4 regions of the uncultured Rossellomorea sp. genome follow, and region 4 is predicted to be linked to each of the others. Evidence: predicted binding sites of a transcription regulator. Region 4 holds the regulator's gene; each other region holds the start of a gene.

Evidence for each region. The regulator CtsR, encoded in region 4, represses protease genes until heat stress. The targets are predictions, from matches to a motif close to ATGGTCAATAAAGGTCAAACA.
Region 1: the regulator CtsR is predicted to act here: its motif matches at 2,012-2,032, upstream of clpB (ATP-dependent chaperone ClpB).
Region 2: the regulator CtsR is predicted to act here: its motif matches at 1,437-1,457, upstream of Q1B03_RS18590 (ATP-dependent Clp protease ATP-binding subunit).
Region 3: the regulator CtsR is predicted to act here: its motif matches at 2,148-2,168, upstream of clpP (ATP-dependent Clp endopeptidase proteolytic subunit ClpP).

Annotation. Positions count from the first base shown of each region.
Region 1 covers NZ_CANKZT010000002.1:248,673-252,719, reverse strand. Annotated here, with positions in the region: gene clpB (ATP-dependent chaperone ClpB) at 1-1,996, opposite strand, end outside; gene Q1B03_RS08180 (YjzC family protein) at 2,158-2,337, opposite strand; gene Q1B03_RS08175 (undecaprenyl-diphosphate phosphatase) at 2,542-3,351, shown strand; gene Q1B03_RS08170 (Crp/Fnr family transcriptional regulator) at 3,424-4,047, shown strand, end outside.
Region 2 covers NZ_CANKZT010000006.1:165,856-169,902, reverse strand. Annotated here, with positions in the region: gene Q1B03_RS18590 (ATP-dependent Clp protease ATP-binding subunit) at 1-1,304, opposite strand, end outside; gene Q1B03_RS18585 (catalase) at 1,694-3,745, opposite strand; gene Q1B03_RS18580 (DUF4004 family protein) at 3,965-4,047, shown strand, end outside.
Region 3 covers NZ_CANKZT010000004.1:237,967-242,013, reverse strand. Annotated here, with positions in the region: gene rpoN (RNA polymerase factor sigma-54) at 1-1,337, opposite strand, end outside; tRNA gene Q1B03_RS15675 (tRNA-Arg) at 1,589-1,660, opposite strand; gene clpP (ATP-dependent Clp endopeptidase proteolytic subunit ClpP) at 2,241-2,837, shown strand; gene Q1B03_RS15665 (ATP-binding protein) at 2,885-4,047, opposite strand, start outside.
Region 4 covers NZ_CANKZT010000009.1:2-4,048, forward strand. Annotated here, with positions in the region: gene Q1B03_RS20305 (CtsR family transcriptional regulator) at 532-993, shown strand; gene Q1B03_RS20310 (UvrB/UvrC motif-containing protein) at 1,013-1,561, shown strand; gene Q1B03_RS20315 (protein arginine kinase) at 1,558-2,640, shown strand; gene clpC (ATP-dependent protease ATP-binding subunit ClpC) at 2,642-4,047, shown strand, end outside.

The DNA of each region.
Region 1 (4,047 bases), on a different contig from region 4:
GACCGCCTTCTTCATATCCTACATATCCCGGAGGTGCACCGATCAAACGTGAAACGGCATGCTTCTCCATATATTCAGACATATCAATTCGGATCATCTGTTCCTCACTATCAAACAACGTATGAGCAAGTGTCTTCGCAAGCTCTGTCTTCCCTACTCCCGTAGGACCTAAGAAAATGAATGAACCAATCGGACGATTCGGATCTTTAATCCCTGCTCTCGCACGTATAACGGCGTCACTCACCAATTGAACAGCCTCATCCTGCCCGATCACCCGTTCATGCAGAATACGATCAAGCTTCAACAGCTTCTCTCGTTCACCTTCTACAAGTTTAGTGACTGGTATCCCTGTCCATCTCGATACAATATTGGCTACTTCTTCCTCCGTTACTTCTTCTCGCAGCAGGCGTCCATCCTGCTCTTTCATCATCTCTTGCTCAACTGTATCAAGCTCTTTTTCCATTGCAGGAATCCTGCCATGACGAAGCTCTGCTGCTTTGTTGAGATCATAATCACTTTCTGCTTCTTCCAGCATGCGCCTGAGCTTCTCCAGTTCTTCCCGCTTCTCCTGAACAATCCCAATACTCTCTTTCTCTTGCTCCCATTTTAACTTCATCGCGGTCGCTTTTTCCTTCAGATTACTTAAATCTTCACGGATTCTATCGAGTCGTTCAAGGCTTGCCGGATCCTTTTCCTTATTTAGAGCTGCTTCTTCAATTTCAAGCTGCATCACTTTACGTGTGACTTCATCCAATTCTGACGGCATAGAGTCAATTTCGGTACGGATCATCGCACATGCCTCGTCGATTAAATCAATGGCTTTGTCCGGCAGGAATCGGTCAGAAATGTAGCGGTCAGAAAGTTTAGAAGCTGCCACAATGGCCCGGTCATGAATATTGACTCCATGATGAATTTCAAAACGTTCCTTCAAGCCTCTTAAAATTGATATCGTATCTTCTACATTGGGCTCCTGAACGAGAACTTGTTGAAATCGCCTTTCCAAAGCGGGATCCTTTTCGATGTACTTACGGTATTCATTGAGAGTCGTCGCACCTATACAATGCAGCTCTCCCCTCGCAAGCATCGGCTTCAAGATATTACCCGCATCCATTGCTCCTTCCGTCTTCCCTGCGCCGACAATCGTATGAAGTTCATCGATAAACAGAAGAATGCGACCCTCACTCTTTTTCACTTCCTGCAATACTGCCTTTAGCCGTTCTTCAAACTCTCCCCTGAACTTGGCACCAGCAACCAAAGAGCTCATATCCAATTCGAAGATGGTTTTATCCTTCAAGCCCTCCGGGACATCTTTTCTGACAATCCGCTGTGCGAGTCCTTCAACGATCGCAGTCTTCCCGACTCCAGGCTCCCCTATAAGAACAGGATTATTTTTCGTCTTACGGGAAAGGATACGTATCACATGGCGGATTTCACTGTCCCTGCCTATGACTGGATCTATCCTCCCCGACTTTACATCGGCAACAAGATCCCTCCCATACTTTTTCAACGCTTCATATTTTACTTCAGGGTTCTGTGTGTTCACCTTGCTCCCTCCTCTGATCGTTTCAATAATCTCCTTTAATTCTTTTTCTGTCAGATGATGTTTGGTTAAGTATGTCGTAATCGGGTGGTTCCTTTGGATGAATAACCCAAGGGCAAGATGTTCGACCGATACATAGTCATCTTCCCATTTAGTCTTTAAGGCCTCACTATCTTGCATAAGCTGATGAATATCTCTTGCGAAAAACTGTCCATACTGCAGCCCTTCTCCCTCCACAGCAGGGATATCGTTTAATCTGTCATCAATCCATTCTCTTAGGCCATCTACTTTTACCCCTCCACGGGCATATATCGTTCGAAGAAAACTGTTTTCTGAACCAAGGAGAGATTTCCACAAATGAAGCAGGGTGATATCTGTATGTAATTTTTCTTTAGCTGCCTCTCCTGCAGAAACCAATCCTTCTTGAATGCTGTGAGTCATATTATCAAATTTCATCGTGCTTCACCTCAGATTTTGACCTTTATTGACCTTTACATCTATTATATCCCTTTCGATGAAAAAAGGAAAAGAAAAAGGAACAAGGAGTGCCTCCGATAGACGTCACCATTCATGCTAAATAGTGAACAGTCGCCACGACATCCTTGTTCCTTATGGGGTTAAGGTTTTCTCATATACGTCCAAAGACGATTATGGTTGGAGTTTTCAGGAAATCGGTCTCCCGCTTTCAACCGTAGTTTTTGCGGATTTTTCACCATGCTTCCAGTTTCACCAATTTCTATATACTCTCCATTATTAGGTGCTTTTTCTCCAGCTTTAAATTGTCGTGACTGTCCCATTCTTACCCCTCCTTTTCGAAGCGATGCTTCCTTACTATTTTTCTACAAGGCCGAACATTCATGCATGCCAGATGAAGGATATCAGAATGCTTTATATGATAAACAAGTTACGGTTCGGTTAACATTTGGAAAAAGGCTTTACAGTCTTTCCCTTTATGGTGTTAAATTAAAAACTGTGGAGAAAAAAAGCTTGGAGGATACACAATGGATTTTTATCTGATTATGAAATACTTGTTTTTAGGGATTTTTCAAGGGTTTACTGAACCAATCCCTATTTCATCCAGCGGGCACTTATTGTTAGCCCAGCATTTCCTTGGTATAAAGGATGCCACCTTGACATTTGAAATCCTGGTTAATACAGCTTCATTAGTGGCTGTACTCATTATTTACCGTGAAGATATCATGCGTCTGATCGTGAATGGCTTAGGCTATTTCAAACATAAAACACCTGAAACGAAACGTGATTTTCATTTCATTGTTTACTTATTGATTGGTACGATCCCAGCCGGGGTGATTGGTGTATTATTCGGAGACGTGATTGAGGAACATTTAACATCTGTTATCACAGTAGGAATTACACTTATTATTACAGGTATTGCCTTATGGTTAATCCGTAACCTTCGAGGAAGAAAAAATGACGGTGACTTAAATGTCAAAGACGCCATCATCATAGGTCTTGCTCAGGCTGTGGCCCTTATTCCTGGAATCAGTCGTTCCGGTGCAACCATCGTAGCTGCAATGGCTAGTGGAATGAAGGCTGAAACGGCATTGCGTTTCTCTTTCCTCCTCTATATTCCAGTAAGTGTAGGGGTTATGGTATTCGGAATAAGTGATCTTATAGAGGATCCGAATCTTGCTTCAATGGCCATTCCATACTTAGTTGCGTTCATTGCATCACTTATTGCTTCATACTTCTCATTAAAGTGGTTCATGAATATTATGGCTAAAGGAAACTTGAAATATTTTGCCGTTTATTGTGCCGTTGTCGGAGCTGCTGTATTAATTTTCGCTTAATTCCCTTCTATCTGTCTGTTTCCTTTGGTAAGCTTTGAGTATAAGACATTATGATGGAAATGATGTGATCTCATGAGTGAAAATCTAGAAGTTCCTTCCGAGATTAAGCAACTATTTTTCGAGAAAAAAACGGTGAAAAATTTCAAAAAAGGATCCTTCCTGTTTCAAGAGGGAAGGCCTGCTCACGAGTTATATTTGATTAAAAGCGGTCGTGTCCAAATCAGCAAAGTGATTCCTGACGGACGGGAATTGTCTTTACGGATCTGTTCAAGTCATGATGTGATTGGTGAATTAACGTTATTCAGTAAAGATGCATACTACATGCTCAGTGCAAAAATGCTTGAGAATACGGAGATTTATGCGTTACCAAAAGAGGTCTTCGAAGAAAAACTATCCAATAACAGTAACTTGACCATCCAATGGCTAAAATGGATCCAAATTCAGAATCAACAAAACCAAACGAAGTTTCGCGATCTTATTCTTCACGGGAAAAAAGGTGCACTTTACTCAACGCTGATCCGTATGTCCAACAGTTACGGAAAAACAGTTGAAAAGGGCATTCTAATTGATTTTCCGTTAACCAACCAGGAACTCGCCAATTTCTGTGGTTCCTCCAGGGAAGTCGTGAATCGGCTGCTGAGTGAATTAAAGAAAGAAAACGTCCTTGTGTCGGAAAAAGGATATATCACGATTCTT
Region 2 (4,047 bases), on a different contig from region 4:
ATCGCTTTCGCTACTTTTCTCACTGCTTCTTCCTGTCCGATTACTTTACCCGCCAGGTTTTCTTCCAGTGCTTTCATTCGTTTTCGATCATCACTTTGCAGCTTCCCAACAGGAATACCCGTTTTCGATTCAACGATCGTCTGAATCAGTTCTCTTTCTACAAATGCTTTAGAGTCTGACCCACCTTCACTAATTTGTCTTTCTAATTCTGCTTCTTGATCGCGAAGGATGGCAGCTTGTTCATAGTTCTCTTCTTTTGTTGCCAGATCCTTCTTCTCTCTTACATCGTTCAATTTTTTTAGGATGGCAGTCTTGTCTTTACCCTCTGACTGCAGATTGACTTTAGAACCTGCTTCATCCATTAAATCAATGGCCTTATCCGGTAAGAATCGATCCTGAATATATCGATGGGATAGTTTCACACAAGCCTCAATGGCCTCGTCTGTAAACTTGACTCCATGATAGTTTTCATATTTATCTTTTAATCCTCTAAGGATCTCAATAGCTTCTTCAGTTGTCGGCTCATTGACCAAGACCGGCTGGAAACGACGCTCGAGTGCTGCGTCTTTTTCAATTTGGCGGTACTCCTTCAATGTCGTAGCCCCGATTACTTGCAGTTCACCCCGGGCTAAAGCAGGTTTTAGAATGTTTCCTGCGTCCATGGAGCCTTCTGCGGAACCCGCCCCAACTAATTGATGAATCTCATCAATAAATAACATCACGTTCTTTCTATTCTGAAGTTCGCTGATGATGGCTTTTAAACGTTCTTCAAAAGAACCGCGAACCCCTGTACCGGCAGTTAGTGAAGCAACATCCATTACATACACTTCTTTATTTAATAACTTGGATGGTACATCACCTTCTACAATTTTAAGGGCCAACCCTTCAGCGATAGCTGTTTTACCCACGCCGGGCTCACCGATGAGTACAGGGTTATTCTTATTACGGCGATTTAAAATTTCAATGACGCGATCCACTTCTTTGTCCCTTCCGATAACCGGGTCAATCAAACCAGCTTTGGCTGCTCCTGTCACATTGCGTCCAAACTGATCGAGAACGCCATTTCCTCCATTTCCGCCTTGGGTTTGAGGAGATGATTGCTGATTGTGGAAGCCATGATTTTGGTTTCCACCCATGCTCATCCCTTTGAACAACTCATCAAACGGAAATCCTCCATGTATTCCAGAAGGCGTTTGCTGCTTTTGAAAGCAAGTTGAACACATCTTCATACTGGACTTATGACCATTCACTTGCTTATACACTTCAACTGTTGCTTGATTGTGTTGACATACTTGGCATTTCATTAAACATTACCTCCTGCAGTAGTGTTTTATATAAATAGTTTTGTAGATTGTATTATGGATAAGGTCAGTGTGTTTAGTATTCGTTTAAGCTGAGTTCGACTTTGACTTTCTTTGACCTTACAAACATAGTATACTTTGACCTTTTTTGACTTTCAAGATTTTTGCTTATGGGAATTTTTTCATTTTCAGTGGCTGATTGGCCTGTTGATTGCAGAGTATAGTAGGTGCAACGAAGTGAATCAAGTGATTGACTTGGACGATGCAAAAGTGGGAATTGACTTACACTGGCTTGGTTTTTCATTATATAAAAAATGCCAGACCTGAATGATCAGATCTAGCACTTCTCAACTAGTAGAGAGAGAATTACTCCACTTGCTGCCTATTAAATCTTATACTAATTCGCGATCCCAATGACGATGTGCTGAGATGGCTACTGTGAATTCTTTCGCAAATGACTTCATGTCTTCCCCAGTTACCACACCTGAGCCGCTGACACCTGCTTCTTCCAGCCAGTTGGTGCCCTGATGCGTAGCACCGATCGGTTTGAAGTGAGAATACGCTTCTTTGACAAAGTAGGTCGTATCTTGAGAGAACTTTTTATCTACATCCTCTCCACCTACTACATAAAGGCTATCAAACAATACAGATTCCCCTGTTAAGAAGGTATGGTCCACTTCAAGCTCCGTACCGTCATCCCCTTTTCTCATCCCCAGCTTGTCACTGATGATCTCCGGCTGGATGCCATCCTCTTTAAGTGCCGATAGAACCATTTTCACCTCTTCCCCTTTAAAGCCGTTTCCTACGATGACCCCTACTTTACGGGTAGCAGGTTTCTTGATCGTATTTTCCTGGCTTAAGGCTGGAGAGGATTTGGTTACTTTTGAACCTTCTCTGCTAGGAACTTTCGCGCTTATCGCTTCTGCAAAGCCTTTTGCCAGATCCAGGCTTACATTGGCAAACATGTCGACTACCTGCTGTTGAACCGATTTGCTCTTCACTTTTCCAAGCTCGAAACTGAAGGCTTGGATGATATGCTCCTTCTCGGGCTCACTCATGCTGTTCCAGAAAAGAGTAGCCTGTGAGAAGTGATCTTTGAAGCTTTCACTTCTTGCCCGGACTTTACGCCCTTCCATCTTCTCCTGGTAATGAGTGTAGCCTCCTTCTTCCTGACTCGCAGGGGCTGGTGTATTTTTAGCAAGTGAGTTGTTATGGTAGCTCACCTGACCCTTGTTAATCGTTTGACGGCCATATCCATCACGCTGATTATTATGGAATGGGCACACCGGTCGGTTAATCGGAAGCTCATGGAAGTTAGGTCCACCGAGTCGGATCAATTGTGTATCAGTATAGGAGAATAAGCGTCCTTGTAGTAAAGGATCATTAGAGAAATCAATTCCGGGAACAACGGATCCTGGATGGAAAGCCGCTTGCTCTGTTTCTGCAAATACATTGTCTACATTGCGATTCAAGGTCATTTTCCCAACGATTTTCACAGGAACTTCTTCTTCAGGCCATAGCTTGGTAGGATCAAGAACATCAAAGTCAAAGTTAAACTCATCTTCTTCCTTAATGAGCTGAATTCCCAGCTCGTACTCTGGATAATCTCCATTTTCGATGGATTCATACAAATCACGGCGGTGGAAATCCGGGTCTTTCCCGTTGATCTTCTGAGCCTCATCCCAAACGAGAGAGTGAGTTCCCAATACAGGCTTCCAGTGGAACTTCACAAAATGGGCCTTCCCCGAAGCGTTCACCAGTCGGAATGTATGGACACCGAATCCTTCCATCATACGGAGACTGCGTGGAATTGCCCGATCGGACATTGCCCACATGACCATGTGAGCGGACTCCTGGTTATTCGCTACAAAATCCCAGAATGTATCGTGGGCAGAAGCTGCTTGAGGCATTTCATTATGTGGTTCCGGTTTAAGAGCATGAACAAGATCCGGGAATTTAATCGCATCTTGAATAAAGAACACAGGAATATTGTTTCCTACAAGATCATAATTGCCTTCTTCCGTATAAAATTTCGTAGCAAATCCACGTGCATCACGCACAGTTTCTGCGGACCCCTTAGATCCCGCCACAGTGGAAAAACGAACAAAGACAGGGGTTTTCGTTGATGTGTCCTGAAGAAATTTAGCTCGTGTATATTCTTTCATGGAATCATAGAGTTCGAACTCTCCGTGTGCCGCAAAACCCCGGGCATGGACAATCCTCTCCGGTATACGCTCATGGTCAAAGTGAGTCATCTTCTCACGGAAGTGGAAATCCTCCATTAAGGTAGGTCCGCGTTCTCCCGCTTTCAAGGAAAATTCATCTTCTGATACCTTCAATCCTTGATTGGTTGTAAGATGCTTACCTTCGTCCTCTACGCGATACTGTTCAAGCTGTTCATCCTTGCTTTTCTCATTCACTTTCGTACGGCGATCGTCTCCCATTCTTTCATCCCTCTCAACGGTTATTAATGTTTACTATGTAAAACATTTCTGTTTGTTTTGTACCCTAGATGCTCATAATTAAACATTTATTGGATAGTTTGGAGTGAGATGTTTTTTGAAAATTTTACAAATTCATCTTTACTAACGTAACATTGTTCTGTTAAACTAATCATCAAGTAACGTAACAATGTTTTGTTACAGAGAAGAGGTGATCCCTCATTGGAGGCAGATCTTATATCTAAGAAGGAAGTATTGGAACTGACCGGAATTTCGTATGGCCAGCTTTACCGTTGGAAGCGAAA
Region 3 (4,047 bases), on a different contig from region 4:
TCGTACCTCTTCCTCATCGTTGAAGAAGTGATCCCTAATTGATCACGGTATTTGGCAATCGTCCTTCTTGAAACATCATAGCCTTTATCCAATAGTAGATTGACAATTTTCTGGTCTGATAGAGGCTTTTTCTTATCTTCTTCATCAATCAGCCTTTGCAGCTCATTTTTCACCGCCCTGGCAGAAGCTACTTCTGAATCCTCGAGCTTGACCGATTTGATCGCCGAGGTAAAGAAGTACTTCAACTCGAAGATCCCATAAGGTGTTTGCATATACTTTCCTTTTACAGCCCGGCTAATGGTGGATTCATGAACATCGATTTCATTGGCCACTTGCTTTAACGTCAGAGGATGGATCGCGGATGGACCTTTTAAGAAGAAGGCTTTTTGCTTTTCAGCCAGCATCTTCCCTACTTTCAGGATCGTTTGCTTTCGCTGTCTTAAACTTTGCAATAGCCACTCGAAGTCTTGCTCCTTTTCCTGAAGATAGGACTGGACTTCCTTATCCGGGTGATGCTTTAGGAAATCTGTATATTCTTCATTATATGTGACGTTTACGGTTGTACCATCATATAACGATACAGCCACTGTATGACCATCGATCACTTTTACGACCAGCTCAGGAATAATGTATTCAGCGATATGCTGGGAATATTTTGAGCCGGGTCTCGGATTGCAATGCTGGATATAATCAGCCGCCTGCTGGATGTCTTTTAGCTCAACGGCAAGATCATTGGCGATTGCCTTCCACTTCTTTTCTGCAAAAGCTTGAAAATGGTTATCGACAATCATCGTAACCAGAGGGGGAACATTGGATTTCCGTTGCAGCTGAAGGGATATGCACTCCTTCAGGGATCTCGCTCCTATCCCGGCCGGTTCTAATTCCTGAAGCTTATTAATATAGTCTTCTAGTCGAGCCATTTCCAAACCATGTTTTTGAATGAAGGATTCTTCGTCTACTCTCAAATACCCATTGTCATCCAAGCTGTATATTAATTCTTCCATTACCTTTCTATCCAAAGAAGTAAGCGATTTCAAATTTAATTGAACAGATAGCGCATCCGCAAGAGTCCTCTTTGGCACGGATACATATTCATACCAATCCACCGTATTTTCGTGATTGCCGGCATTTCGTTTATAAGTATAAGGTTCTCGTTGATGGAGGGGGTCTAGTTTAGGCGGTTCTAATTGTATAAGGGGATTCTCTAATTGCTTAGCTTCTAAATAAGCATTCAGTTCCATCGTAGAATATTGGAGGATGGTGATGGCTTGAGAAAGCTGCTGCGTCATTTGAAGTTTTAATTGTTGATTTTGAAAAAGTCCTGCTTTCAAATTCATGATTACTAACCTCCCATTTGTCTATTCTACAATAAAATTGGCGGTTCGTTAATGGGAATTCGTTGGTAGTTGGTGGGTTTGTACTATAAATATGAAGGAACGAGTGGGAAAATGAGAGGAGAACCGAGGCTACTATTAAACTTTATATAAAGGTCCCTGTCCAATTAGCTCTATTAATTAGCTACAACGCAAAAGAGTTCCTGTGCTTGTAATGTCTCTCTACAAACACAGGAACTCTCTGGATTAAAGTACGCCCTCGGAGGGAATCGAACCCCCATTTTAAGAACCGGAATCTTACGTGCTATCCGTTGCACCACGAGGGCATGAAATGAATGACCGTCACGAATACATATTATAAGCCAGAAAATGCTTGTTTGCAATAGATATTCTCGTTTATGTCTTTTTTAGATTATCTATTAATATCCTTTAAGAATTGCAGTGGGAAGTTCTTTGTAATTAGTTAACTCTTCAAGATCTCCTGTACTCTTTATCTATCTTATTAAAGAACCACAGAGTGTATTGAAGCGGAAGGCACTTGACTCCTGCGGGAATAGCGGGAAAGTTGAGACCCCACAGGGCAAAGCCCGAGGAGGCTCAACTCACGCCCCGCGGAAAGCAAGTGCCTGTAGCGGAAAGGAACGGTCTATGATTCACTCTATACTGTTTTAGAAGGTAGATACATAATTCACTGAAATTGACCTTCTACTAACTTAAATAACAACAAACTTACCACATCACCCCCGTTTAAAAAAGGAATGAGTGGGTATGATGTAGAAAGGATTTACATACAGGGGAATAAAGGAAGCGTTTAGTTTGACCTTTATTGACCATGGGTGTATGATTACAGTACAAAGTGAATAAGTAATTCAGAAAAATAAAAAGGATTTCTAAGGAGGAACGAGGATGAATTTAATTCCTACAGTAATTGAACAAACAAACCGCGGTGAACGTGCGTATGACATTTATTCACGTTTATTGAAAGACCGTGTAATCATGCTTGGAAGCGGCATTGATGACAATGTGGCAAACTCCATTGTAGCACAACTTCTTTTCCTTGAATCTGAAAACCCGGAGAAGGATATCTCAATCTACATAAATTCTCCTGGTGGAAGCATTACGGCAGGTATGGCAATTTACGATACGATCCAGTACATTAAGCCTGATGTACAAACGATCTGTATAGGTATGGCCGCTTCAATGGGTGCGTTCCTTCTTGCAGCTGGTGCTAAAGGTAAGCGCTTAGCCCTTCCAAACGCTGAAGTAATGATTCACCAACCACTTGGTGGAGCACAAGGTCAAGCAACGGAAATTGAAATTGCAGCGAAGCGTATTCTATTCCTTCGTGAAAAACTGAATCAAATCCTGGCTGATCGCACTGGTCAACCATTGGAAGTGATTTCAAAAGATACTGATCGCGATAACTTCATGACAGCGGAAAGAGCGCTTGAATATGGATTGATCGATCGCATCATCACTCGTAACGATATGAATAATAAGTAAGAGAATGAAACCCCCTCACGGAATTGAGCCGTGAGGGGGTTTTTATTTTACTCTATTTCAAACGTTTTCTCCTTAATCGGTACTAAAACCTCACCATTCATCCCTTTTTTCAAGAGGAGATGTAAGATCGTTTTGGATAGCTTACTAGGGTGATATGGTTTGACTAAATAATCATTGGCTCCGAGCGTGAGTCCTTTTTCTTTTTCATCTAATGCGGAAGATATAATAATCGGTACTTGTGCAAAATTTTGGTCCGATTTGATTTTTTCAAGTACATCCCATCCCGACATGCTGCCTTCGAGCATAATATCGAGGACAACGGCATCAGGCTTCGATTCCTGCATTTCTTTCAAGGCATCATTTCCTGACGGAGTGTGCTGCACCTTGAAACCACTGTCGGATAGCTCCGCTTTCAGTAAGGAAGCAAGATTGATATCGTCTTCAATGACGATAATTTTCATCCCATCCCCGCAGTGTTCATCCTCTTTGAAGGTTTCGATGGTCACGAGAGGTAAGCGGATGGTAAACACGCTTCCTTTCCCCTCCTCTGATGACACAGTGATTTCCCCGTCATGGATCTCGATGATTTCTTTTACGATCGTAAGTCCTAATCCCGTGCCACCGATTCTTCTGCGGTCAGAATTGTCGACACGATAAAATTTGGTGAATAAGTTTGGAATCGAGTCACTTGGTATGCCGAGACCTTCATCCCTGATATCTATGAGAATACTATCCTCTTCTTCCCGTAAATAGATCGTTATGGTACCCCCATCAGGTGAATACTTGATGGCATTGCTGACCAGATTGGTGAATGCCTGGGACAACTTATCCCGATCTCCCAGGACGATCGTACAATCCGTCTCCCTTGCGATATTAAAGAAGTGATGGGGGGCATTGACCTTTTGGGTATCGATCACATGCTGAATGATCGGGACAACATCCTCAAATCGCCTCTCGAAGGTTTGGCGTCCCGACTCCATGCGCTGGACGTCAAGGAAATCGTTGATGAGGGACGTCAGCCGCTTTGCTTCTTGATAAATCGTCGTTAAGTATTTCTTTGTTCTTTCCGGTTTTAACTCCTTCGTCAGCATAAGTTCCGTAAAGCCAAGCACGCTCGACAGCGGGGTGCGAAGCTCATGACTGACCGTACTGACGAATTCTGATTTCATTTGATCGACTTCGAATTCTTTTGTGATATTCCGGTGGACGA
Region 4 (4,047 bases):
ACGGAAGTTAAGCTCTTCAGCGCCGATGGTAGTTGGGGGATCTCCCCCTGTGAGAGTAGGACGTCGCCAGGCAAATATGAAAAAGAGTAGCTCTTAGGAGCTGCTTTTTTTGTCGTTTGAATTTTTGAGATTGTGGATTGAACATCACTCCTCTATACAGCTGAAAAGATAAACTAATGCCCAATAAATCCAACTTTTTAGTGTAAGTAATCCATCCAAATTACTAACTTTCACTCTTCCTCAATCACACCAATAGACCATTCACCATTCCATCACATCACAGGTCGACCATCCTTCCACCCCTCTCCAAAAATCAACTCCCGACCCTTATCACTGCCCTCCCCGTATAAAAAAACACTCCCTCTCAATGCCCCATTTCCTAAAATCTATCCAACAAACTCACATTTTCACGTTTAAAACCTTCCTAAAACAGGAAAACTTCTAAGGTCAAACTTCATAATTGCAAAGTTTAAAACACGGTTGTATAATTATAGTCAAATATAGTCAAAGTCAAAATGAGGAGGAGGTTTGATGAGGAACATATCCGACATCATTGAACGTTATTTAAAGAATGTTTTAGAACTGAGTGAAAGTGAGATAGTCGAGATTAAAAGAAGCGAGATCGCTGATAAGTTTCAATGTGTTCCTTCTCAAATTAATTATGTGATCAATACCCGGTTCACGATAGAAAGAGGGTATGTAGTAGAGAGTAAACGAGGTGGCGGGGGCTATATCAGAATTATGAAAGTAAAGGCCCACGATCAAGTTCATCTAATTGACCAGCTGGTAGCACTCATTACTCAGACGATCAGCCAGAATACGGCAGCTGATATTGTGTTTCGATTAGTAGAAGAGGATATTATCTCTGAACGGGAAGCAAAGATCATGCTGAGCGTAATGGACCGTTCGGTGATCATGGTCGATTTACCTGAACGGGACGTATTGAGGGGAAGAATGCTCAGGGCCATGCTGGATACATTGAAGTACGAGTAAGTTTTGAGAGGTGAGTAGGATGATTTGTCAAGAGTGTAATGAAAGACCTGCAACCCTTCATTTTACCAAGGTGATAAATGGGGAAAAGACAGAGGTTCATTTATGCGAGCAATGCGCTCAGGATAAGGGTGAAATGTTTATGTTTGATTCTTCTTCCGGCTTCTCAGTGAACAATCTATTGGCAGGTCTTCTTAATATAGCCCCTGCATTTAAGCAGGCAAAGGAAGCGGAAATACCCAAGACAGAGGTTTTACAGTGTGAAAAGTGTAAAATGACCTTGCAGCAATTCATTAATGTGGGAAGATTTGGGTGTGCTCATTGTTATGAGACGTTCAAAGATGAGCTGACTCCTCTATTAAAACGTGTTCATAGTGGAAATGTGGAGCATCACGGGAAGGTTCCGGAACGCATGGGCGGGGCCATTCATGTGAAGAAAAAAATTCAGCAGTTGAAGTCAGAACTGCAAACGATGATTGCGGATGAAGAGTTTGAAAAAGCAGCAGAGATACGAGACGAAATTCGCTCCCTGGAGAAAGATGTTAAAAAAGAGGGAGGAGATAAAGGATGAGTCTAGAGAGATTTTTACAAAATGCTGTTAGTTCTTGGATGAATGAAGAGGGACCGAATTCGGATATTGTTCTCAGCTCACGGGTTCGCCTCGCGAGGAACCTGACAGACTTTCGATTCTCTACTCTTTATTCTTCTGAGGAAGCAAAAGAAATTGTGGATCGCGTGAAGGATAAGCTCTCTTTATACCCGAAGAAATTAGGTGAATTAGAATTTTTACCTACAAGTGAGATTCAGCCACTCCAAAAGAGGGTATTGATGGAGAAACACCTTATTAGCCCTAACTTGGCAGAGGACACGAACTATGGGGCTGTCCTTTTATCCAGTGAAGAAGATATTAGCATAATGGTAAACGAAGAGGATCATATTCGAATACAGTGTTTATATCCAGGTTTACAATTGAAGGAAGCTTTACAGAGAGCGAATCAGATTGATGATTGGTTTGAAAGCGAATTTGATTTTGCTTTTGATGAGAAACATGGATATTTAACGACTTGTCCTACCAATGTAGGAACGGGGCTTAGAGCTTCTGTCATGATGCACTTGCCTGGTCTGGTCCTGACCCAGCAGTTAAATCGTATCATTCCTGCCATTAACCAATTAGGTCTGGTGGTAAGAGGGATTTATGGAGAAGGCAGCGAGGCGTTGGGAAACATCTTCCAGATTTCGAATCAAACGACACTCGGTAAGTCAGAGGAAGATATTGTGGAAGATTTGTTAAGTGTTGTGAAACAGATCATCGATAAAGAACAATCGGCAAGGGACGCATTAGTTAAAACGTCTAACATACAATTAGAAGATAGGATCTTTCGTTCACTTGGTGTGTTGGAGCACAGTCGAATTATTGAGTCCAAGGAAGCAGCTAAGTGTTTATCGGATGTCAGGCTTGGGATTGATTTAGGATACATCAAAGTCATATCTAAGAATATATTGAATGAACTAATGATTTTAACCCAACCGGGATTTTTACAACAATATTCTGGAGGTCCATTGAGACCAAATGAAAGAGATATAAGAAGGTCTTCTTTGATTCGAGAGCGAATTAAGTTAGATAAGGATACATGTGAGGAGGAAAAATAATATGATGTTTGGTCGATTTACAGAAAGAGCACAAAAGGTATTAGCGTTAGCTCAAGAAGAAGCGATTCGTTTGGCGCACAGTAATATTGGTACTGAACATATTTTATTGGGACTTGTCCGCGAGGGTGAAGGAATTGCCGCTAAAGCACTTACGGCGTTGGGACTGAGCCCTGAAAAGATTCAGAAAGAAGTGGAGGGGTTGATCGGGAAAGGAACCGAGAAATCTCAAACGATTCATTATACACCCAGAGCGAAGAAAGTGATTGAGCTTTCTATGGATGAGGCTCGTAAACTGGGACACTCATATGTAGGAACAGAACATATTTTATTAGGGTTAATTCGTGAAGGTGAAGGAGTAGCCGCTCGTGTACTCGGAAATCTTGGTGTCAGCTTAAATAAAGCAAGACAGCAAGTATTGCAGTTACTAGGAAGTAATGACTCAAGCAACCACCAGGGCGCGGGCAATGCCAATGCCAATACGCCTACCCTTGATAGCTTAGCCCGGGACTTAACGGCAATCGCCCGTGAAGGAAGCTTAGATCCGGTTATCGGACGAAGCAAAGAAATTCAGCGTGTCATTGAAGTTTTAAGTCGCCGTACGAAGAATAACCCGGTGTTAATCGGTGAGCCTGGTGTAGGTAAGACAGCGATTGCCGAGGGCCTTGCACAACAGATCATTGCAAATGAAGTGCCTGAAATCCTTCGGGATAAACGCGTAATGACCCTGGATATGGGTACAGTGGTAGCCGGTACGAAATACCGCGGTGAATTCGAGGATCGATTAAAGAAAGTAATGGATGAAATTCGTCAGGCAGGTAATATCATCCTGTTCATCGATGAGCTTCATACGTTAATCGGAGCAGGCGGAGCTGAAGGCGCCATCGATGCATCGAACATTTTAAAACCATCTCTTGCTCGTGGAGAGTTACAATGTATCGGTGCGACAACATTAGATGAGTACCGTAAATATATTGAAAAGGATGCTGCGCTGGAGCGTCGTTTCCAACCAATTCAAGTCAATGAGCCAACGGCAGAAGAGTCTATTCAGATTCTCAAGGGCTTACGCGATCGTTATGAAGCCCATCACCGCGTATCGATCACAGATGAAGCGATTGATGCGGCAGTGAAACTGTCTGATCGCTACATTTCAGACCGCTTCTTACCGGATAAGGCAATTGATTTAATTGATGAAGCTGGGTCTAAGGTGCGCTTACGTTCTTATACAACGCCGCCAAACCTGAAAGAGCTTGAAGCAAAGCTGGAAGAAATCCGTAAAGAGAAGGATGCAGCGGTTCAAAGCCAAGAGTTTGAAAAAGCAGCTTCTCTAAGAGATTCAGAGCAAAAGCTTCGTGAAGAGCTGGAAGAAACGAAGAACACATGGAAAGAAAAGCAAGGTCAGGAAAATAC